2 regions of the Flavobacterium facile genome follow, and region 2 is predicted to be linked to the other one. Evidence: riboswitches for the same ligand, from Rfam matches in the RefSeq annotation. Region 2 holds a riboswitch; the other holds the start of a gene.

Region 1 (12,046 bases), on a different contig from region 2:
CAAAAATTGAAAATCGAAAGAAATTGCAACCAAGAAGCTTCTTGTAAAACTTTGTCTTGAATTTTTACGACCGTTTCTTGATCAATTTTAATAGGTTTTTCTAGAATAGTTAAGGCGAAATCCAAATATACTTCACGAAGTTTTGATAACTTCCCAAGATTTTTCATTGGGTTTTTGTCTTGTTTCAGTAAATAAATCACAAAACTTCTGTTTGCCGTTGCCATTTCGAAAAAAGTAAAATAAAAAGCTGATAACTTGTCTGCGCTTTCATACGATTGATAGGCTTCATTTTTTTCTAATAATTCTAAAGTATAAGCAAACATAGAAACAAAATATTGCTTTTCTAAAAACTCAAAAGAAGCAAAAAATTGGTAAAAATCGCTTTCTTCCATAGTGTTTTGCTTGGCAAATTCATAAACCGAATTGGGTTTTTTACCATGCGTTAAACAATAATCTGTGTAAGCAGAAACAATTACATCTTCCGTAATTGCTTTCTTTTTTTTAGGTGCAGCCATAATATTCTTATTTTGTTTAACAAATATACAAAAAAAGTAAACAGCAAAAACAACATTAACTTAAATTTATCTATAATAGTATTGCATTTATTTATTATTTTTGTTGAAAACAAGAATATGTCAATAGAAGTAAAAAACATAACCAAAACATACGGATCACAAAAAGCGTTAGATAACGTTAGTTTTTCTGTAAGCAAAGGCGAAATTGTAGGTTTCTTAGGTCCGAATGGAGCTGGAAAATCGACTTTAATGAAAATATTGACAACGTATTTAACAGCAGATGAAGGCGAAGCGACCGTAAATGGATTTGATGTCACGACTGCTCAAAAAAGCGTACAACAATCTGTTGGCTATTTACCAGAACACAATCCGTTGTATTTGGATTTATATGTTCGTGAGTATTTAGAATTTAGTGCTGACGTGCATAAAACGGACAAATCTAGAATTCAAGAAGTGATTGAATTGACTGGTTTGACTCCGGAATGCCATAAAAAAATTGGTGAACTTTCTAAAGGATTTCGTCAGCGTGTTGGTTTAGCAACGGCTTTACTTCACAATCCTGATGTTTTGATTTTAGACGAACCTACAACAGGTTTAGATCCGAATCAGTTGGTGGAAATTAGAGAATTAATTAAGAATATTGGTAAAGACAAAACCGTATTTTTATCTACACATATTATGCAAGAAGTAGAAGCTATTTGCGATAGAATTATTATTATTCACAAAGGAAAAATTGTGGAAGACGCTCAACTTGCGGATTTAGGCACTAATTTAGAAAAAGTTTTTAGAGAGAAGACGAAATAATGGTCGATTTGACAATTAGTCAATGTGCCAATACATATATTCTAATTCAAAATCAATTATTTCAATAGTTTGCAAAAAAAATCTCTTCATAAAACTAAATTTACGAAGAGATTTTAAAACAAGCAACGCATTACTTGTTAATGTCTTTCTTGATAAGTAACGTATTTACTTCTTAATCTGGTAAAGTCATTATATAATTCGGCAATTGTGATATCAGATAATTTAGCATCTAACACTTGACTGTAAATCAAATCTTCTTCTGTTAATCCGTATTTCTTAATTGAAGTTTTTAAGGTTTTAACTGCCATTTTGGTATCGTTACTTTTAAAATAGCAATTTGCCAATTCAAAACACACTTCTTTTAAATCGTCTTTTTTAGCTAATTTCACATACGATTTATACGATTTAATTGCAGCGTTATAATCTGCATTTAAAGCAAATTTCCTTGCTTCTTGCAGTAACAAATCTTTGTCTTGTGAAAAAGTTATCTGACCCACAAATAAGATAACGAATAGGAAAATAATTTTCTTCATAATACACCAGATTTAAAATTACATTCTTAAAGTTAAAAATATAATTTTAATCTACCAAAAGTGAAACACTACAAAAAACATGTATCAATAGGTTACAAAATAACTTTTTGTCACTAATTCTAACTATTCGACAATATTATTTCATTTCATTTTCTGATTTTGCGTAAAAGATAGCATAACAAGTAAAAATGCAACAATATGATAAAAATTCGTATTCATTTAAAAAAATAAAAAACCTCAATAAATTCTTACGAATCAAAAGAGGTTTTTACACTTAACTATTCTTAATTTAACTAAACTTATTTTGTTTTTAACTCGACAGTATTATTTTCAACATAGATGTCTACATTATTTAATCTTTTTATGAACTGTTTTCTCAAAGTAGTATACTCAGGAAAAATATCAGCCCAAGCGACTTCAAACAATTTTTTATCTAAAACGGTACTGGTTTCTAAATCTTCTTTAGTGGCACCATATCTTGAAATGGTTTCTTTAATCACTTTAAATGCCATAAAATTATTTTTATTTAGAAAATAACAGTTGGCTATTTCATAATAAATATCTTTTAAATTAACTGCTTCGTTTTTAAATAACTTTATGTACGATACATATTCTTTTATCGCTTGATTGTAGTTTTTGTTTTCTTTTAATTCTCTCGCACGATTTAAAACTTCATCTCTATCGTTTGAAAATCCAAATTGAAACGATAAACTTAATACTAAAATTAATATGATTTTTTTCATGGAATTTACGATTTTAGGTTACTATTTCAAAAGTAGGAATAACCTCTAATTAATAATAATTTTACCGATATAAAGCTAAAAAAATCGCCAAAAAACATGATACAACCAGTTACTAATCAGTACTTTATGAAATTTTAAAATAATGTACTTGCAATAGCTTTTATGTTTTCTGCTTTTCCCATAGAATAATAATGCAACACAGGAATTCCAGCGGCAACTAATTCGCTACTTTGTTGTATGCACCATTCGATACCAATTTGTTTAACCGCTTCATTATCTTTTGCCTTTACCACAGCCATAATTAAATCGTCTGGTAATTCTAAACTAAATCGGTGTGGAATTAAATTCAGTTGTTTTTTAGTTGCGATAGGTTTCAAACCCGGAATAATTGGGACAGTAATACCAGCCGCTCTGCATTTTGCAACAAAATCAAAAAATTTCTGATTATCGAAAAACATTTGTGTGATAATATAATCTGCTCCATTTTTAATTTTTTGTTTTAAGAAATGAATATCACTATCTAAACTTGGTGCTTCCATGTGCTTTTCGGGATAACCGGCTACACCAATACAGAAATCAGTTTTAGAAGAATTTTGCAAATCGGCATCCAAATAAATTCCATTATTTAAATCGTTGATTTGAGAAACCAATTCCGAGGCAAAAGCGTGACCTTCTTTTTCAGGCTTGAAGTAAATTTCACTTTTAACCGCATCACCACGAAGCGCAACTACGTTATTAATTCCTAAGAAATCTAAATCAATTAATAGATTTTCTGTATCTTCTTTGGTAAAGCCACCACACAATATATGCGGAATGGCATCTACATTATATTTATTCTGAATTCCGGCACAAATACCAACAGTTCCAGGGCGTTTTTTTACAATTTTCTTTTGTAATAAACCGTTTTCCAATTCTTTAAATTCGTATTCTTCTCGATGATAGGTTACATCAATAAATGGTGGATTGAACTCCATTAACGGATCGATACTATCAAAAATAGATTGAATATTTTGACCTTTTAAAGGCGGTAAAATCTCGAAAGAAAACAAAGGTTTTCCGTTGGCGTTTTCTATATGTTCGGTTACTTTCATTTTTTTGTTTGTTTCAAGTTTCAGGTTTCAGGTTATTGAACTTTAAACCTGAAACAACTATTTTTAATCTGTTATATTTGGTGCTAACCATTTGGTTGCTATGTCTGTTGAAATCCCTCTTCTTTTAGCGTAATTTTCGACTTGATCGTTTTTAATTTTTCCTAATCCGAAATATTTACTTTCCGAATTCGCAAAATAATATCCTGAAACCGAAGAAGCGGGCCACATCGCCATACTCTCCGTTAATTTTACTCCGATATTTTCTTCCACATTTAAAATATTCCAAATGGTTGGTTTCTCTAAATGGTCTGGACAAGCCGGATAACCTGGCGCTGGACGAATTCCTTTATAATTTTCTTTGATTAATTCGTTGTTGGTTAAATTTTCCTCTGACGCATAACCCCAAATTTCTTTACGGACTTTTAAGTGTAAATATTCGGCGAAAGCCTCTGCTAATCTATCTCCTAATGCTTTTGTTAAAATCGAATTATAATCGTCAAATTGAGCTTCAAACTCAGCTGCTTTTTCATCGACACCAAAACCTGTTGTCACACAAAAACAACCAATATAATCTTGTTTATTCGTTTCTTTTGGTGCTATAAAATCAGACAATGCAATATTTGGCGCACCAACTGTTTTTTGAGATTGTTGTCTAAGAGTTAGAAGTTGGAAGCTAGAAGTTGGAAGTTGCACTTCAATATCATCATCATTAACCGTGTTAGCCGGATAAATTCCTAAAATCCCTTTGGCTGTAAACCATTTTTCAGAAACGATTTTAGCTAACATAATTTGTGCATCTTTAAACAAATCTGTCGCTTGTTCCCCTACTACCTCATCTGTTAAAATTGCTGGATATTTCCCAAACAATTCCCATGATTGGAAAAACGGTGTCCAGTCGATGAAGTCAACTAATTCTGAAAGTTCCACCTCAACAATTTTTGTTCCTATAAAATTAGGTTGCATCGGTTCGAAAGTATCCCAATCGATTTTAAATTTATTTTTACGAGCTTCTTCAATCGTTAAGAAATTTTTCTCTCTGGCTCTGTTTAAATAACCTTCGCGTAGCGTGTCGTATTCTTCGCGTAAAGCGACAGAAAAATCTGATTTTGTTTCTGTATTTAATAAATTTGAAGCTACAGTTACGGCTCTAGAAGCATCATTCACATGAACTACTGTCGCTTTATATTCTGGAGCAATTTTCACGGCTGTATGCGCACGAGAAGTTGTGGCACCACCAATCATCACAGGGATTTTGATGTTTAACTTATCCATTTCTTTGGCTAAATACACCATTTCATCTAACGAAGGCGTAATTAAGCCGCTTAAACCAATAATATCGACATTTTCTTTAATGGCTGCTTCAATAATTTTTTCTGGCGGAACCATCACCCCTAAATCGATAATTTCGAAATTATTACAGGCCAAAACCACAGAAACAATATTTTTACCGATATCGTGAACGTCACCTTTTACGGTTGCCATTAACACTTTTCCTGCTGAAGACGAAGCTGTCGAATCTTTTTCCGCTTCAATAAATGGTAATAAATACGCTACGGCTTTTTTCATCACACGTGCCGATTTTACTACTTGAGGCAAAAACATTTTTCCGCTTCCGAATAAATCTCCCACCACGTTCATTCCTGCCATTAAGCTAATTTCGATAACTTCGATGGCTTTTTTAGCGTTTAAACGAGCTTCTTCTACATCAATTTCTATAAATTCATCTATTCCTTTGACTAAAGAATGGGTTAATCTTTCTTGAACTGGATCATTACGCCATTCGGCAATTGCTTTTTCGTTTGCTTTATAATCGCCTTTAAAACTTTCGGCTAAATCTAATAATCTTTCTGTAGCGTCATCTCTTCTATTTAAAAGAACATCTTCAACGTGTTCTAATAAAACCTTGTCAATTTCATCGTAAATTTCTAACATTTCTGGATTTACGATTCCCATTGTCATCCCATTTTGAATGGCATGATATAAGAACGCAGAATGCATCGCTTCACGCACTTTATCGTTACCACGGAAAGAGAACGAAACATTACTTACACCACCAGAAATATTGGCATACGGTAAGTTTTCACGAATCCATTTTGTCGCTTGGAAAAAATCTAAAGCATTTAATTTATGTTCGTCCATTCCAGTTGCAACTGGAAAAATATTAGGATCAAAAATGATATCTTCGGCAGGAAAACCCACTTGGTCGACCAAAATATTATAACTCCTTTTACAAATTTCGATACGACGTTCGTAATTATCTGCTTGTCCGACTTCATCAAAAGCCATGACAATTACTGCTGCGCCATATCGTTTAATTAATTTAGCATGATGAATAAAGGTTTCTTCTCCTTCTTTTAAGGAAATAGAATTTACAACGGCTTTTCCTTGTACGACTTTTAAACCGGCTTCGATGATTTCCCATTTCGAGCTATCAATCATAACAGGAACACGAGCGATATCTGGCTCGGCAGCAATTAAATTTAGGAATTTTGTCATCGCGTATACGCCATCTAACATACCTTCATCCATGTTAATGTCGATAATTTGCGCGCCACCTTCTACTTGTTCACGAGCTACAGAAAGTGCTTCCTCATATTTCTCTTCTTTAATTAATCGAAGAAATTTACGAGAACCTGTGACATTCGTTCTTTCACCAACATTAACGAAAATAGATTCTTCTGTAATGAAAAGTGGTTCTAAACCTGAAAGTTGTAAATTTATTTTATTGTTTCTTGACATCTTGTTTTTAAAATCCTCTAACTTGTTAAAGCAAACTATTTATTTTTCTATAATTTTTCGCAACATCTCTCCAGAAGATTTTGCTTTGGTTATAGTATAATTTTATTCTAATTATAATATTTTTCATTTTTAGCTTTTTTAAAAATCCATTTAGACTTTTAAATAGCTAAATGAAATTTTATTCTGATTTTCTTGGCTCAAATTCTGCAGCAACTTCTGCAATTAATTGGATGTGTTCTGGAGTTGTACCGCAGCAACCACCAATAATATTTATCAAATTATCTTGTAAATATTCCCGAATTAGCGCTTGCATTTCTGCTGGTGTTTGATCGTATTCTCCGAATGCATTTGGCAAACCTGCATTTGGATGCGCCGAAATATTCAATTGTGTGTGATGTGCCAATCGTTTTAGATAGGGTTTCAACTGATCTGCACCTAAAGCGCAATTGAAACCAACGCTTAACAACGGAATATGTTGAATGGAAATTAAAAACGCTTCCACCGTTTGACCTGATAACGTTCTTCCTGAAGCATCCGTAATCGTTCCAGAAACCATGATTGGAATATCTAAGTTTCTTTCTTCTTTAACTTCTTCGATAGCAAAAAGTGCGGCTTTCGCGTTTAAGGTATCAAAAATCGTTTCTACTAAAAGTACGTCTGAACCTCCATCAATTAAGGCATTGACTTGTTGCTTATACGCAATTCGTAAATCGTCAAAAGTTACGGCACGATAGCCTGGATCATTTACATCTGGCGACATAGAAGCAGTTCTGTTTGTGGGTCCGATCGAACCTGCAACAAAGCGCTTTTTATCTGTAAATTCATCAGCCACTTCACGAGCAATTTTGGCGGATTGGTAATTTAATTCGTATACCAAATCTTCCATGTGATAATCGGCCATTCCAATTGTAGTTCCTGAAAAAGTATTGGTTTCCACAATATCAGCGCCCGCTTGAAAATACAAACGATGCACTTCTTTTACTGCTTCTGGTTGTGTGATAGAAAGTAAGTCGTTATTGCCTTTTAATGGATGAGGAAAATCTTTGAAACGTTCGCCACGAAAATCTTCTTCTTCAAATTTATTGCGTTGTAACATCGTACCCATTGCACCATCCAGAACTAAAATTCTTTCTTTAATGGCTTGATAGATGTTACTTTTAGATGTTAAAGTTGATGTGTTCGTATTTGACATTTTAATGCTATTTGTTAGAAATAAAAAATTATTCATGCGTTGTTTCACGCGTTAAAATTGAAACGTGTGTAAACTTAAAATTGATATCAGCGAAAAGTGGTGAAAATTTTCTGGTTATCTGTTTCCGATAAAAAAATCGGAATAGAATGTAGCACCTTCTACAAGTGTAGGGTTGCTAAGGTTTCGCAGGGTCTAATCCCTCCACCTTTCGTGATAACAATCATTATGTTTATGAACGTTGCAAAGGTAACAAAAAAATATAAAAAAGAAATATTTTCTAAATTTTAATTAAAAAAAGAGGGTAAATAGTTTTTTATCCTTTAATAACAATAAAAAAAAGAATAAAAAACTACTGAAAATTCTTTTAAGTTATATTTTATCGATAATTCTCAAAATATCACCAAAAACGCCTCGAGCTGTTACAGACGCTCCTGCTCCTGCTCCTTGAATTACGATAGGTCTTTCCCCGTAGGATTCGGTATATATTTCAAAAATGGAATCCGAACCTTTTAATTGCCCTAGAGCTGAATTTTCAGAAACAGAAACTAATTTAACTTCTAAATTTCCTTTATCTTGTTGTAAATCGCCAGACAGTTCTCCGATATAACGCAGCACATTTCCTTTCTCCTGATTTTCTTTAATTGTTTTATAATGAAAATCTAACAGTTGCAAATTTTCTAAGAAATTAGATGTAGTTAACGATCTTAATTCCACTGGAATTAAATTCTGGACATCAATTTCATTCAATTCGTTTTGCAAATCTAATTCGCGTGCTAATATCAGTAATTTTCTGGCTACGTCGTTTCCACATAAATCTTCACGTGGATCTGGCTCTGTGAAACCTAAAGCAATCGCTTCTTTCAACACTTCACTAAATGGTTTATCTTCCACTGAAAAATGATTAAAAATATAACTCAACGTCCCAGAAAAAACCCCTTTAATTTTGGTGATATTTTCTCCTGAAAGGTGCAATAATTTAATCGTATCAATTAAAGGTAAACCGGCACCAACGTTGGTTTCGTACAGATAATTTTTTTGATTATCTTGTAAAACCTGACGAATTTCTTTGTAGAAACCATAACTTAAGGTATTGGCAATTTTATTAGAAGAAACTACATCGAAACCACTTTCAATTAGTGTGACATAATTTTCTACGAAACTGCTACTTGCGGTATTATCCACTGCGATTAAATTTTCTAAATGATTTTCTTTCGCATATTTAATAATATCCTGAACCCCGTAAGCTTCTCCGTTAGTTGCTATTTCAGATTTCCAATTTTCATTGATTCCTGTTTCATTAATTACCAATTTTGTAGAATTCGCAATCGCAAAAATATTCAGTTTGATTCCCTTTTTGATTTCAATGTTTTTTGCTGAAGATAAAACCTGATCAATCAAAGTCGAACCTACTAATCCGTGTCCGAAAATCGCAATATTAATTTTTTTTGACAAACCGAAAATACCTACATTAATTACATTCAAGGCGCGTTTTAAATCGGTTTTCTTCACTACCAAACTCACACTATTTCCTGTAATGATATTATTAAATAAAATAGGTGTGATTTTATTTCGTATTAAAGAGGAATACAACTTGTGAAACGTACTTAAATCTTGACCTGCAATTGAAATTGCTGCGATATTGTTATCTACGGAAACTTTACTTACATCCCCAAAAAGAAATTCTTTAGAAAATTCTTTTTCCAAACCTTGCAAAGCTTCTGCTGCTCTATCACTATTAACCACAATTCCAATTCCTCTTTCCGAAGAACCTTGCGAAATAATACTTACACTTATTTTCAAAAAGGCCATTACGCTAAAAATTCGCGCATCGATACCTGGTTTACCCAATAATCCTTTTCCTTCTAAATTGACTAAAGAAACATTATCCAAAACGGATAATTCTTTAATTCCTTTGTACTTGAATCCTTTTTCTTCTGATTTTAAATTTGACATCGTTAGTGTGTTTGTTTAGTGTTAAAAATTGTTTTTAAAATATTGTTTAATCTTTCATATTCTATCAAAAAAGCATCGTGTCCGTGAATGGAGTTTATTTCGTGATAGGTTAAATTTTTCGTGAGGTTACTTAATAAATTATGCGTTTTTATGTTTTCATTTGGTGCGAAAAAATAATCACTATTAACAGCTATTTGGTGAATTTTTGTCGGACTGATTTTTGCGAAATCTTGCAAATCTTTTTTCGTCGTGTTTTCACCAATGGTTTTTAACAGATGATTCATTAATTTATAAGCACTTAATTCGAATCGACTTGTTAATTTTTCACCGTGATGTAACAACCAAGATTCGACTTTATAACTATTTTGATTGTCATTTCTTTCCGAATTAAATTTCGCCGTTAGTGATTCTGGTGTTCTATACAAAAGCATCGCGTGTAATCTCGCATCATGAATTGGATTTTTAGAATTATTCAGAATTGCATCTTGCACTAAAACATTTCCGATTAGCCAATCGTTTGCTTTCCAATTTGTGGCAATAGGAACTAAATTCTGAATGGCGTTTGGTTTTATAAAAGTCATTTCCCAAGCAATGGCACCGCCTAAACTTCCACCAATTACTGCAAAAAGTTGATTCACTTTTAAATACTCTAAACCTTTCCAAAAAAGCGAAGCGATATCTTTCGTGGTGAAACTTTTATAATTTTCAATTAAATTTTCGGGGTTGTTATCATAACCATTTCCTGGAATATTGAATGCGATTATCGTATATTTATTGAGGTCAATTACTTTGTTTTCTCCTACAACATCATTCCACCAACCTTTTTCGCCAGCTACATTTGAATTTCCTGTTAAGGCGTGGTTTACCAAAACAATTGGCGCCATTCCTATAGGCAAACCAAAAGTTTGAAAGGATAAGTTGATTTTACAAACCTCTCCCGATTGAAGTAAAAAGTTTGAAATTTTTATATTTTGTATTGTTTTCATTTATTTTTAAACTAAAGTTATTTTATTGAGATTCTGAAACTAGTTCAGAATAAAAAAACCCTTTTGAACAGTTGCCAAAAGGGTTTTTAGTTGAACTAAAACTAAGATTACATCTTCCGCTTTTGGCAATAGTTTTTACGCATACAAAAAATTGTACGCATTTTCATTGTTGTGTAGTTTATGGTTTGGATGGTTTGTTTCATTCTTAAAATTCTTATTATTTTTTAAATTTAGTTTATAAAAAAACCTCTGCTGTTTGCAGAGGTTAAATTGTATAACTTTTAAAATATTTTAAAACTATGCAATACTTGCCCTCTGCGGAATGTTCCACATCATATAGCGCATAGTGCAAATTGTAAAATTCATTTTTTCTTGATTTTGATGTGGCAAATTTAGAATAATTTTCTGTCATAAAAAATTATATAGATAAATTATCTAAATTTTGTTGTTTATAAATATTAAAATAGATTTAATATCTAAACTAATGCCTTAAAAGCAAAAATAATTCTATCAAACAGAAAAATTTAGTTTAAAATATTTTTAGTAACATTCTCACACTAAACACAATTACCAAAAACGCAACCACTAACAAGGCAGTTCTTTGAGGTAATTTTCCAGCAAGTTTTGCCGCAAAAGGCGCAGCTAAACCTCCGCCAATAATTAATCCCAAAACGATATACCAATGACTCACACCAATAGAAGCTAAAAATGTAATGGATGCAGCCATCGTTACAAAAAATTCTGCTAAACTCACCGTTCCAATTACATATTTAGATTTTTTTCCTCTAGATAATAGCGTTGAAGTTACAATTGGCCCCCAACCTCCACCTCCGAAAGCATCTAAAAAACCTCCAGCAAAACCCAATAATCCGGTATTTTTACTTTTTCTATTTGGGATTTGTTTTCGAATGGCAATTCTTAATAAACTGAAACCCATAATCATGGTGTAAGTAGCTAAAACTCCATATGTAATTTTTTCATATTTACTACCAAAATACACCAAAAGCAAAGCTCCAGAAACCGCTCCAATTACACCAGGAATGACCAGCCACCAAAGCAATTTCTTGTTTACATTTCCGAATTTATAATGGGAGAATCCGCTAATTCCGCTAGAAAACATTTCCGCGGTGTGAATACTTCCACTTATGGCTGGCAATTTTATTCCTAACAACATCATACTCGTAGAACACGTTATACCATAACCCAAACCCACTGCACCATCTACCAATTGTGCAAAAAAACCAATCAATAACATTCCGTAAAAAGCATTTGGAATTTGGTCTGAATATTCTTTTACTTGGTCTATAGAAACAATTCCTGAAAACCCGTAACCCAAGAAAATAGCAAAAAACAAAAGTGTCAATTGAAACGTTAAGTTTTTATACTTCTTTTTTTCTGACTTTTTCTTCTCAAACACAGAAGTAACTTCATTCAAATCGGCTAGTTTTTGGCTAAAATCTCCTTTATGTTGGTTTCTAAATTCATTTAAT
Region 2 (12,046 bases):
GGCATTATCGTACTATAGTTCGGATTATGCAGCTAAAGCGTAAGTATTTTCGCCGTTTAAAAAGTGTGTATCATTGATATTTACGAGCCAAAAATACAATGCTCGACATGCTTACTTTTTAGTGCCACTCGCTGTCAAAACCAGTCGACCCCATTTTGTAAAATAGTTTTTCAACAAACGCTATTCTTCAAATTCAATGCCAAAGATACTAATTTTCATAATATTTGAAAGGAAACGACGATTTAATTAAATTAGTTTGTTATACCTTTTTTATTTTAAAATTTTCTTATAGAGTTTTAATAAAAATGTTAAAAAAATATGCAAATATCTATAAATAACTTAAAAAACAATAAAGTTGATTATTCTGCTTCCTAATTGTTTATAAAGTAATGGTAATCTTTAATTTTAATTGTTAAATTGTTATATTTGTAAGCTATTGAATAAATAATGTTTAAAAAATGAAGTTCGGAATAATTAAAGAAAGAAAAAATCCACCAGATCGTAGAGTTGTTTTCTCCCCAACAGAGCTTTTGGATTTTAAAAATCAATTCCCAGATGCTGAAATTAAAGTGGAAGCATCAGATATAAGAGTTTTTTCAGATTTAGAATATACAGAAAAAGGCTTTGAAGTTTCAGAAGACATCTCCGATTGTGATGTTTTGCTTGGAGTAAAAGAAGTTCCAGTTGATGCTTTAATTCCAAATAAAAAATATTTTTTCTTTTCTCATACTATAAAAAAACAAGCTTATAATAGAAAATTACTTAAAGCATGTATCGATAAAAACATCGAATTATATGATCACGAAACGATTGTTAATGAAAATAATACCCGATTAATTGGTTTTGGTCGTTACGCAGGTATTGTTGGTGCTTATAACGGATTTAGAGCTTTCGGTTTAAAATACGAAATTTTTAATTTACCAAAAGCAGAAAAACTTCCTAATCAAGAAGCTTTAATTACGCAACTTAAAAAACCATTCTTGCCACCAATTAAAATTGTTTTATCTGGTAAAGGTAAAGTGGCAATGGGTGCGAAAGAAATGTTGGATGGTATGAAAGTAAAGGAAGTATCGGTTGAAGATTATTTGTCAACCACTTATACTTACCCTGTTTATACGATGATTGATGTAAAAGATTACAACATTCATAAAGAGGGTTCTGCTTTCGATAAGAAAGATTTTTATGCTAATCCACAAAATTATAATTCAAATTTTGAGCGTTTTGCTGAAGTTTCAGATATTTTTATGGCTGGACATTTTTATGGAAATGGAGCACCAATAATTTTATCGAGAGAAATGTTGGCTTCTCCAAAATGTAAAATAAAAGTTGTAGCAGATATTTCTTGTGATATTGATGGACCAATTGCTTGTACACTAAGAGCAAGTACAATTGCAGAACCAAATTATGGTTATTTACCTAGCGAACACAAGGAAGCTGATATGTTTCATCCAAGTGCTATCGTAGTAATGGCTGTGGATAATTTGCCTTGTGAATTACCAAAAGATGCTAGTGAAGGTTTTGGAGAAATGTTTTTAGCACATGTTATCTCTGCTTTTTTTAATAATGATGCAACAGGTGTTTTAGTCAGAGCTAAAATTACTGAAAACGGAAAACTCACACCTCGTTTTGCTTATTTGCAAGACTATTTAGATGGTAAAGAATAATTTTAAAATCCCAAGTAATTGGGATTTTTTTTTGGCAATAAATTTTAAAACTTCAAAATAAATATGTAAATTTGCTTATTGTTAAATGTAAAAATACATATTATGAAAAAAGATAAAAATTACATTATTCATGAGGAAACTTTAAATATAGCCTCTGAACCTATGGCTATTTATTTGCCTTCATCATTTATTAAAAATAATGTATTAGATAATATTGCTCAAAACTCAAAAGAATTATTTGTAAAAGTTTTGGCAGTTACTGGTTTAACAATCAAAATTCTTGCTGAAAATATTTTTGAAATTACGCCAAAAACATTCATTAAATATAAAAACAATGAAACTAAAATTCCTTCAAGAATTGCAGAATTAGCTATTGAGTTAAGTACTTTATATGAATTAGGGAATGTTGTTTTTGGTAATTCAACAGTTTTTAATCAATGGTTAGATAAAGAAAATCCATTTTTCAATAACAATAAACCGGCTCAATATTTAAATACTTCAACGGGTATTCATTTAATATACGAAGAATTAAAACGAATAGAATTCGGAGCAACCGCATAATTTATGGAGGTTTTTAGAATTGTTCATACAAAATGGGCGAATAGTTTAACAGCTTCTGGTTATGCCGCAAGATGGAATTCAACAGGATTATTTGTCATTTATGCAGCCGAAAATTGTTCGTTAGCGTGTTTGGAAAACTTGGTGCACAGAAATGGTTTTGGTAGCGATGCAGATTATAGTTTACTGACCATTACGTTTCCAAATACCATAAAATCTTCGGAAATTAACACAAAAGATTTACCAAAAGAGTGGGATAATGCAACGGAGAATGGACATCTAGTTTGTAGAGCAATTGGCGATTCTTGGATAAGAAATCAGCAATCGGCCATTTTGTTTGCCCCATCAGCGATTATTCCAAAGGAAAGAAATGTGTTAATAAATCCAAATCATCCCGATTTCAAAAAAATTAAATTTACAATTCAAGAATTTGCATTCGATAAACGATTAACAAAATAGTATTTAACTTCATTTTTATTATTTAAAGCAATTAAAAACTATACAAAAACACAATATTGGACATTTCCTTAAAAATTTAACTTCAATTTTATGAATTTTTGTCATATTATTTTGTTATTTAGCATCCAACTAAAATTTAAAACTATAAACTACTACTTATGAATTTAGAAAACAAACAAACTAATTATCCAGCTTTATATACACTGATTACAGTGTTCTTCTTTTGGGGATTTATTGCTGCTGGTAACAGTATTTTTATCCCATTTTGTAAAAACTTTTTCTCCTTAGATCAATTTCAATCGCAATTAATTGATTTTGCATTTTATACGGCCTATTATATTGGTGCTTTGTTGCTTTTTGCAATGGGAAATAGCTCAGGAAAAGATATTGTAGGAACTTGGGGATACAAGAAAAGTATTGTTTACGGTTTGTTATTTTCTGCTTTAGGTGCAGGCGCTATGATTGTGGCTGTTGAAGCAAGTGTTTACGCCGGAATGTTAGTCGGATTATTTATTGTGGCTTTAGGATTTTCATTACAACAAACTGCTGCAAATCCGTTTGCGATTTTATTAGGTAATCCAAAAACGGGTGCGAGTAGAGTCAATTTAGGTGGTGGAATTAATTCATTAGGAACAACTATAGGTCCGATTTTAGTAGCATTCGCTTTATTTGGAAGTGCCAAAGCCGTTTCAGATGAACAGATTAAAAGTTTGCCTTTAGATAAAGTAGTAATTTTGTATGTAGTTGTTGGTTTGTTATTTGTTGGCTCAGCAGCTTTATTCTATTTTTCGAAAAAAGTTCCTGCTGGAATTGCTACAGAACCAATGGAAAAAGCCAATAAAGCTTTAAGAACTTTGGTGATTATGACAGTTCTATTAGGTGTGATGTTTACTCCAATTTTCCAAAGTTATAAAAGTGTTGAAGCTTTGAAAATTGAAACTTTGAATAAAGAAATTGATCAGGCAAAAGAAACATTAAAAGTGGCTAGATTCACAGAAGAAGGTTTGATAAATCATAATGCGGCTATTAGTCAGAAAGAAGCTGAAGTTTCAGCCTTAAAAGTTCCTTTAGAACAATCTCGTATGTTATGGCTTTCAGGAGCACTATTAGTTGTTTTAGGCGGAATTTTATATTCCTATTTATCAGCTAAGAAAAATGTAAACGGTTGGGGAGCGATGCAATATCCGCAATTGGTTTTGGGAATGTTAGCCATTTTCGTTTATGTTGGAGTAGAAGTGGCAATCGGAAGTAATTTAGGAGAATTATTAAAATTACAAGAATTCGGAAGTATGCAGTCTTCTGATATTGCGCCCTATATTTCTATGTATTGGGGTGGATTAATGATTGGTCGATGGGCTGGAGCTATTTCAGTTTTTAATTTACAAGGATTTAAAAAAACAATTGCTTTAATCATTGTGCCATTAATTGCTTTTGCAGTTATTTTAGGTGTGAATATCATTTCTGGAAAAGACATGAAACCTTTGTATTATTATGTGGTTTGTATTTTTGTTCAAATTATTGCTTTTTTCTTAAGTAAAGATAAACCAGCAAGAACTTTAATGATTTTCGGAAGTTTTGGTATTATCGCTATGTTAATTGGTTTGTTTTCAACCGGAACAGTTGCTATTTATGCCTTTTTAGCGGGTGGATTAGCATGTAGTATTATGTGGCCAGCTATTTTTAGTTTATCAATTATTGGTTTAGGAAAATATACGTCTCAAGGTTCTGCTTTTTTAGTGATGATGATTTTAGGTGGTGGAATTATTCCTCCAATTCAAGGAAAATTATCTGATATTATTGGGATTCACCAATCGTATATTGTAGCTGTTGTTTGTTTTGCTTATTTAACTTTATTTGCCATTTTGGTTAAAGGAATTTTGAAAAAACAAAACATTGATGTAGATGCAATTGAAGTAGAAGGAAGCCATTAATTTCAATATGTATTCATATAAACTCCGTTAGTCTTTTAGATTAGCGGAGTTTTTTTTTAGATATCCTGTTTATATCATTAACAATCTTTAAAATTAAGTTAAGTTTTTCAAAAATATTTTTTTAGATTTTTTTTTAACTTACTTTTGCACCCGTTATCACGAATCTTTCAAAGATAGCAACCTGCAACAACAAGCAAGGTGCTAAAACGATAAGCCAATTTATTTGGAAAAAATGTTGTTTACTTTCATTTTTATTGTTTTTTGATGAATTATTCGTGTGAAATAATTTTAATAGAAAATAATATTTTATGAATTCAAATCAAAATCAAGGCAGTCTTTATGCTTTGTTGCCTTTGGCAGTTTTTATTTTCACTTTTTTAGGAAGTGGAATTTTATTTAATGATTTTTATGCTTTGCCTTCTTCTGTGGCTGTAACGTTAGGAATTATTGCCGCTTTTATTTTATTTAAAAATAGTACAGATGAAAAAGTAGATCAATTGATTGCAGGTTGTGGAGATTCCAAAATTATCACCATGTGTTTGATTTATCTTTTAGCTGGTGCTTTTGCGACTGTAACTTCTGTAACTGGAGGTGTTGATGCCGTTGTAAATTTAGGGATAGAAAATATTAATTCTTCTTTTTTTCCTTTAGGAATTTTTGTCATTGCCTCTTTTTTATCTACCGCTACGGGAACTTCTGTAGGTTGTATTGTTGCTTTAGGTCCTATTGCTATTTCGTTGGCAGATAAATCGGGAGCTTCTTTGCCTTTAATTGGTGGTGCTTTATTAGGTGGTGCCATGTTTGGCGATAATTTATCTATGATTTCGGATACTACTATTGCGGCTACTCAGTCGTTAGAATGTCAGATGAAAGATAAGTTTAAGATTAACTTATTAATTGCTTTACCAGCGGCTATATTAACGCTTTTGGTCTTACTGTTTTTAGGTTATGGTGGCAGTCAAATTCCTGTACAAGCTGGTAGTTATCAATTGATTTCTATTTTACCTTATATTATAGTAATTGTTTTAGCTGTCATCGGTATAAATGTTTTCGTCACTTTAATTATTGGAATTGTTGCAGCTGGTATTTTAGGATTTACGATTGGTGATTTTACAATATTAACTTTTTCTAAAGCCATTTATCAAGGATTTACGAGTATGACAGATATATTTCTGTTGTCGATGTTAACCGGTGGTTTGGCTACTTTGGTTGAAAAAGCAGGTGGTATTGCTTTTTTATTACATCAGATTAAAAAACGTTTAAAATCAAAACGTTCTGCACAAATGGGTATTGGTGCACTTGTAGGTTTGGTAAATGTGGCTATTGCGAACAATACGGTTTCGATTGTAGTAACAGGTGGAATCGCTAAAGAAATTAACGATGAATTTGGACTTAATGCTAAAAAAACAGCAACCATTTTAGATATTTTTTCATGTATTTTTCAAGGTTTATTACCTTACGGTGCTCAGGTTTTATTAATCATTAGTTTTTCAAAAGGAGCGTTAAGTTGGATAGATTTAGTGTCTAATGCTTGGTATTATTTCTTTTTATTTTTAGTTACAATTTTAGCTATTTATACCAAATTTTGGGATAAATGGATTGTTAGATACATCAAATAATTTCTCAAATTAGAATTTTAAAACTCCGATAGTTTCTAAACGCTATCGGAGTTTTTTTATGTTTTCAAATTACTTCCAATCAATCTTTCTTGAAAAGTACATTACGGCTGCTAAAATGGCAAATAAACCAATACTTCCGACTAATAAAGCATAATCTTCTAATTGTATGATTACAAAGATAAACGAATACAACACACTTAATGAAATCGCAATAAAGGTTGGGAATTTCTTATTCTTCAAAATCGAAATCGAATACAAGGAAATCAAAGCAATTACGGCAATGGCAGCGATGATGTAAGCCAACGAAAAGCTACTGTGTTCAGTAATGGAAATCAATAACGTGTAAAACATAATTAAAGCAATTCCTATCATAGAATATTGAAAAATATGAATGTTAATTTTACTAATAGATTGAATTAAAAAGAAGATTAAAAACGTTAATCCAATTACTAAAAAGCCATATTTACTTGCACGTTCGTTTTGTTGGTATTCGTCAACTGGTGTGATGAAATCTGTGGCAAAAGCATAGTTTGATAATTCTGGTAAGTTTTCAAAATACTGTTGTGCAAAAGGTCTGTTGAAATGTAATATTTTCCAATTGGCTTTAAATCCATCAGCAGTAATTTCACGTGAAGTAGGAGAGAAGTTACCATTAAAATTTGGTGAATTCCAATCAGAAGTCATTTTAGAATCTGTTGTTTTTCCAATCGGAACAATTTTGATTTGTTTACTTCCATTAAAAGCAATATCAAAACTAAAGTTACTTGAATTGGCAATCGATTTATAATCGAAAGTAGTGGATTCTAAAGTTTGAATACTATCATTATTTTCAGAATTTCCTGGTTCGAATTTAAAACATTGGCTGCCAAATTTAATTTTGACTTCATCTTTCAAACTTTTTAAATTTGTTGTTCGGATAATAATTTTCGCTTGATTCCAATATACATTCGCTTCCGGAATATTTCGCATTTGAAAATTAGGCTGTGAATAAGAACCTGTGAAATTCATTTTCGTAGAAAATACATTCGATTTAAAAATACCACGTTCTAAAGGTTTTTCCATGGTTGCTGTTACCGAATTATTCAATTCTTCTGGAAAGAAATACGCAAAATTCGATTTTCCTGAGATTGGATTTTTATACGGAATTTTTAAAATTGGTCCGTATACATAAATCCCGACACCCCATTTTGATGTGGTTTCTGAAACTACTTCTTTTTGTCGGATGCTTCGTTCTGTAATTAAATCTTGTACGAAGAACAGCGGAATTAACAAGACTAAAGTTAGTATTCCAACCATCATCATTTTAGCGGTTGATGATTGAAAAAATGATTTGTTTTCTGTTTGATCTGGTGTTTTGATGTTGATTTCCATAAATTTAATTTTTAGATTGGTATTTTTAATTGTTATTGATTTTTCTATTTTTCTGTTTCCAATGATAGAAAATGACATAACTTACTAGAATTATTATTCCGAGTTGAAGTGTGTAAATTATCGTTTCGAAACTAAATAATGCGTAAATTGAAGTGTTAAAAAGGGCAATTGGTTTGGAAATTATATCCCAACTGTTAAAGCGTAAAATTCTTCCCAAGTAAATTCCAAAAGCAGATAAAAAACTCATACTCAAAATAAATAGGTTTCCTGTTTTATTGCCATATTTAGCCATTGTTAAATGATGCATGTGATATAAGGAAAGCAAACCTACATAGAATCCTGCGAAGCTAAAACTCGAAATTATGAGTAAATCTAAACCAAATTGAAAGGTGTTTTTGAAATGTAAATGCGTGAAATCTGTCAGTATATAAAAGGTGTTTGGAATGAATAATAACCACACTAATGCATAAAAAGTATTTTGTATTTTCTTGCTTTTATCGAAGAAGTTATTGTGAATATTAGACGATAATAAATAAGGAACAATGGCTAAAAACAGATTCCAAATTAGAAATAACAAATACATGGAATGTGTAATTTTTACTCGAAGTAATAACAACGTAATTGCAACTAAAGAGGCTAACCAAACCGCAGTGTCTTGTTTGCGATTTAAAATGTAAAGTGTGACAATTTTGTTCATAATAAGTGAAGTTAAAGTACTTTGTTTTTCAAAGTGTAAAGATAAAAAAATAGCGTTATTTCTGATGTAATAATTTTTCTAATGCCGCAATATGATCCTGAAAGGCTTTTTTGCCAATAGGAGTAATGCTGTATTTTGTATTTGGTTTTTTACCGATAAATTGTTTTTCGACTGAAATAAATTCATCAGCTTCTAATGCTTTTATATGACTGGCTAAATTTCCGTCTGTGGCGCCTAAAAACTCTTTCATCGTATTAAAATCCACAGATTCATTCACCATCAAAACCGACATAATTCCAAGTCGTATTCTGTGATCAAAGGCTTTGTTGATGTTTTGGATGATGTTTTTCATGGTTTTTTGAGGCACGAATGCCATCTTTAAATTAATTGTTTTGTGTAAATTTTATTTGTTTGATTTTAAAACATAAATTTCTTGTTTCGGATTTTTTAAGCGAATTTTAATTTCATTATATTTCCATTCTTTTCCAGACTTGATTGCATAAATATCTATTTTTCCAGACTTAGTATCACTTTTAACTCTAACAGAACTTTTTACAGTATTTCCATTGTTAGAATAAATGGTATTCCCTTCTGCTATAGCTAGCATATCAATTTCCTGAATTTTCCCGAATTCTTTCATAACCGAATGACTTTTATTGGCTAATTCAACTGCCTTTTCAAACAAGTTAGTTTCAGAATATGCTTTCCCAATATCAGTTGTATTACCACTTGTTGAAAAATTAATTATTAAACTAATTATCAATAGAATTCCAATAAAACCTATAATGTATAACGTGGTTTTTTTCATATTCATTTAATCTATTGGTTTCCAATTTCCTTTTGTAAAGAAAACATTTTTATATTTATCCGATTCAAATACATAATAAAAACTCCAAATTTCTCTATATAATGTTGGGTTTTCTTGAAGAATATGAAATTTTGGTTCTTCTAATTCTATTTTTAAATGTGGACTATGATCATATTCTGTAAATTCCACTTTTCCTTCAATTGTTTTAATAATGTTTTCCTTTTCTGTAATATAAAAGAAAATTTTATTGTCTTCTGTTATTTTAAATCGGTAATGATTGTATTGCCAATCTGCTTGTTTTCCTGCACACTTTTCTCTGTCAATTATGTATTCGCCATAAATATCATCTTTTTCGACTTCTTTTTTAGATGTAAAAAAAGATACAATTGCTAATAAGAACGGAAGAGAAACAAAGAAAACCCACCATAATACGTTTAATGTGCTAAATATTTTCTTCTTAAAAATTAATTTTAAAATGAATAAAAAAAGGGATACTATTACAAAAAAAACAAATAGAAATACTGCTGCAATTAACCACATATTTACTTTCTCTCATATTTAAACCACATTATTCCACCATAAAAAATATGACAAAATCCAAATCCTAAAGCGCCAAATAATAAGCCGTAACCCACAAAAAATGTATTTGCAATTCCTAATATAATCATTGTTAAGCCTAAATATCTTACGTCACCTAATGTATATTTACTTGCGTTTACACAAGCTAATCCATAAAATATTAATGTAAGTGGTGTTAGTAAAGCAAAATTTTCTTTTTCAATTAAATACAGTCCCATATATCCACCAACTGAAAGTGGAATCATAAAATTAATTACCAAGCGTTTTGATGTGGCATTCCAAATGCTATCATTGCTTTCTTTTGCTTTTCTTAAACTTAATAGAATTCCTGTTGCAATGGATAAAAGTAAAACTGATATAGCAATTATAAATAATTTAATCACTGCATTTTCTGAAATTACCAAATTAGCATAACTATCTGATGTGGAGGTGTCAAAATAAATTGTTTTGTAAGCCATATAAGCTCCAATCAACGCATAAAATCCGGCTAACACACCAGACAAACCACTTAAAGAAATAAACTGAGAACTTTTGCTCATCATTTCTTTAATGTCTTTTAAGTCGTTTAAATAATTTTTATTCTCCATTTTAAAGTGCTTTGAAATACAAAGTAAATGATTAATTTTTAATTGGACAACTTTTTTTAATTATTTTTAAATAAATATTTAAACCATGAAACCCTCAGAAGAATATATTTTAAAACAAAGTCCAGAATTTCAGGAGATTATTTATTATGTGATTTCTGTTATAGAACAAGAAATGGATACAATAGAATTGTTATTCAAATGGGGAATTCCTTATTTTTATTACGACAAAAAGCCTTTTATATATATCGCTCCAAATAAATCTAAAGGTTTTGTAGATATCGGTTTTGCAAAAGGATATGAATTGACAGTACATCAAGATGTTTTAATTGGAGAAAAACGGAATACAATTAAATCCTTACGCTATTTTAAGATTGATTCTATTAAAGATAAAGTTTTAAGAGAAGTTATTCAAGAAGCAAAGTTATTGCATAAAAAAACGTGATAAAGAAATCCTTATCACGTTTTATATATTGGTTTAAATCTTTTTATAATCTAAATATTCCTCCAATAGCAACAATACTTTGAATGAACCAAAAGTTTTGTTCAGCTTTATAAGTTGGATTTGCTGATGTTTTAATATTATTCATATCAATATATCCAGCTTTTAGTTCTGTTTGGATGAAAAAGTATTTAAAGAAAGTTAAATTTAAGCCAGCTTTGGCAGAAATTCCATAACCAGCGACATTAAATTTATCATGACGCTCTTCTTTAAACATAGTTGCATTAGTTTTCGGATAAATAAATCCACCACCAATTCCTTCGGTTAAATTAATTTGAAATTTATCAGTATTTGGTAAATTAAAGACTTTAGAAATATCGTCAACTCTAGAAATTTCTGTATTTACATAATTTAAACCATCAGTATGTTCGTATTCTAAAAAGTCCTTAGTAAGAAGTAATTGATCTCCTGGTAAACTTTCTCCATACGTACCTTCATTTGGATAATAACCAGAATAATCAACAACTTTATCTTGCATCATTACATATTTCATATGATCAAATCCAATGGTAATATTGTACTTGTCATTTATGTAATAACCAATTCTAAAATTAGTTTGAGGAATTGTCATTCTACTCGGATTGATATAATCTAAATGATATCCTTTTGGTTTATCTTGTGATTCAACATTATATAAAGTAAAATCGTGATTCTCACCTGAGAAATGAATATCTGACTTGCTATAACTTTCTCTATTTCCACCCCAAAAAATAAAGAATTTACCTTTATTATGTGCGGTATATCTTTCTTTAATGACAGGTAAATCAACTAAATTTTCTGTTTGTGCGAAACTTGTTATAGAAATTAATGTAATAACAAGAATTATTGTTTTTTTCATTTGTGTTTTAGGCTCTTTTATTCTTAAAATTTATTTATAGTTTGTCTGATGGCAACTAATTTGGTCATTAATCCTTCAAAATAATCTAAATGTAACATGTTGGCACCATCACTTTTTGCGTTTGCTGGATCAAAATGTGTTTCGATGAAAATTCCGTCTACACCTGTTACAATTCCTGCTTTAGCAATTGTCTCAATCATATCTGGTCTTCCGCCGGTAACACCGCTAGTTTGATTCGGTTGTTGTAAAGAATGCGTTACATCTAAAACCGTAGTTCCAAATTCTTTCATAGTAGGAATTCCTCTGAAATCTACAATCATATCTTGGTAACCAAACATTGTTCCTCTATCGGTAATCATAAAATTATCGTTTCCACAATCTTTTACTTTTTGAGCAGCGTGTTTCATGCTTTCCGGACTCATAAATTGTCCTTTTT

What was found. Region 2 has a riboswitch for S-adenosylmethionine ahead of UEQ13_RS10970 (Na+/H+ antiporter NhaC family protein). Riboswitches for the same ligand answer to the same signal wherever they lie in the genome.
Region 1: another riboswitch for S-adenosylmethionine. It lies ahead of UEQ13_RS00850 (homocysteine S-methyltransferase family protein); the one in region 2 lies ahead of UEQ13_RS10970 (Na+/H+ antiporter NhaC family protein).

Annotation. Positions count from the first base shown of each region.
Region 1 is NZ_JAZAYT010000022.1:24,004-36,049, forward strand. Features, by position in the region: gene UEQ13_RS00820 (TetR family transcriptional regulator C-terminal domain-containing protein) at 1-515, opposite strand, end outside; partial or broken gene UEQ13_RS00825 (ATP-binding cassette domain-containing protein) at 633-1,286, shown strand; gene UEQ13_RS00830 (outer membrane protein assembly factor BamD) at 1,457-1,852, opposite strand; gene UEQ13_RS00835 (hypothetical protein) at 2,152-2,595, opposite strand; gene metF (methylenetetrahydrofolate reductase [NAD(P)H]) at 2,730-3,686, opposite strand; gene metH (methionine synthase) at 3,750-6,464, opposite strand; gene UEQ13_RS00850 (homocysteine S-methyltransferase family protein) at 6,604-7,617, opposite strand; SAM riboswitch class I at 7,729-7,837, opposite strand; partial or broken gene UEQ13_RS00855 (ACT domain-containing protein) at 7,987-9,531, opposite strand; gene UEQ13_RS00860 (alpha/beta fold hydrolase) at 9,573-10,556, opposite strand; gene UEQ13_RS00865 (TSUP family transporter) at 11,086-12,046, opposite strand, start outside.
Region 2 is NZ_JAZAYT010000034.1:88,681-100,726, reverse strand. Features, by position in the region: RNA gene ssrA (transfer-messenger RNA) at 1-152, opposite strand, end outside; gene UEQ13_RS10990 (NAD(P)-dependent oxidoreductase) at 459-1,664, shown strand; gene UEQ13_RS10985 (MbcA/ParS/Xre antitoxin family protein) at 1,767-2,225, shown strand; gene UEQ13_RS10980 (RES family NAD+ phosphorylase) at 2,229-2,681, shown strand; gene UEQ13_RS10975 (MFS transporter) at 2,840-4,612, shown strand; SAM-I-IV-variant riboswitch at 4,761-4,855, shown strand; gene UEQ13_RS10970 (Na+/H+ antiporter NhaC family protein) at 4,921-6,231, shown strand; gene creD (cell envelope integrity protein CreD) at 6,301-7,596, opposite strand; gene UEQ13_RS10960 (DUF1361 domain-containing protein) at 7,628-8,299, opposite strand; gene UEQ13_RS10955 (winged helix-turn-helix domain-containing protein) at 8,355-8,651, opposite strand; gene UEQ13_RS10950 (hypothetical protein) at 8,703-9,107, opposite strand; gene UEQ13_RS10945 (hypothetical protein) at 9,114-9,647, opposite strand; gene UEQ13_RS10940 (hypothetical protein) at 9,650-10,273, opposite strand; gene UEQ13_RS10935 (DUF1801 domain-containing protein) at 10,359-10,715, shown strand; gene UEQ13_RS10930 (hypothetical protein) at 10,759-11,610, opposite strand; gene kdsA (3-deoxy-8-phosphooctulonate synthase) at 11,634-12,046, opposite strand, start outside.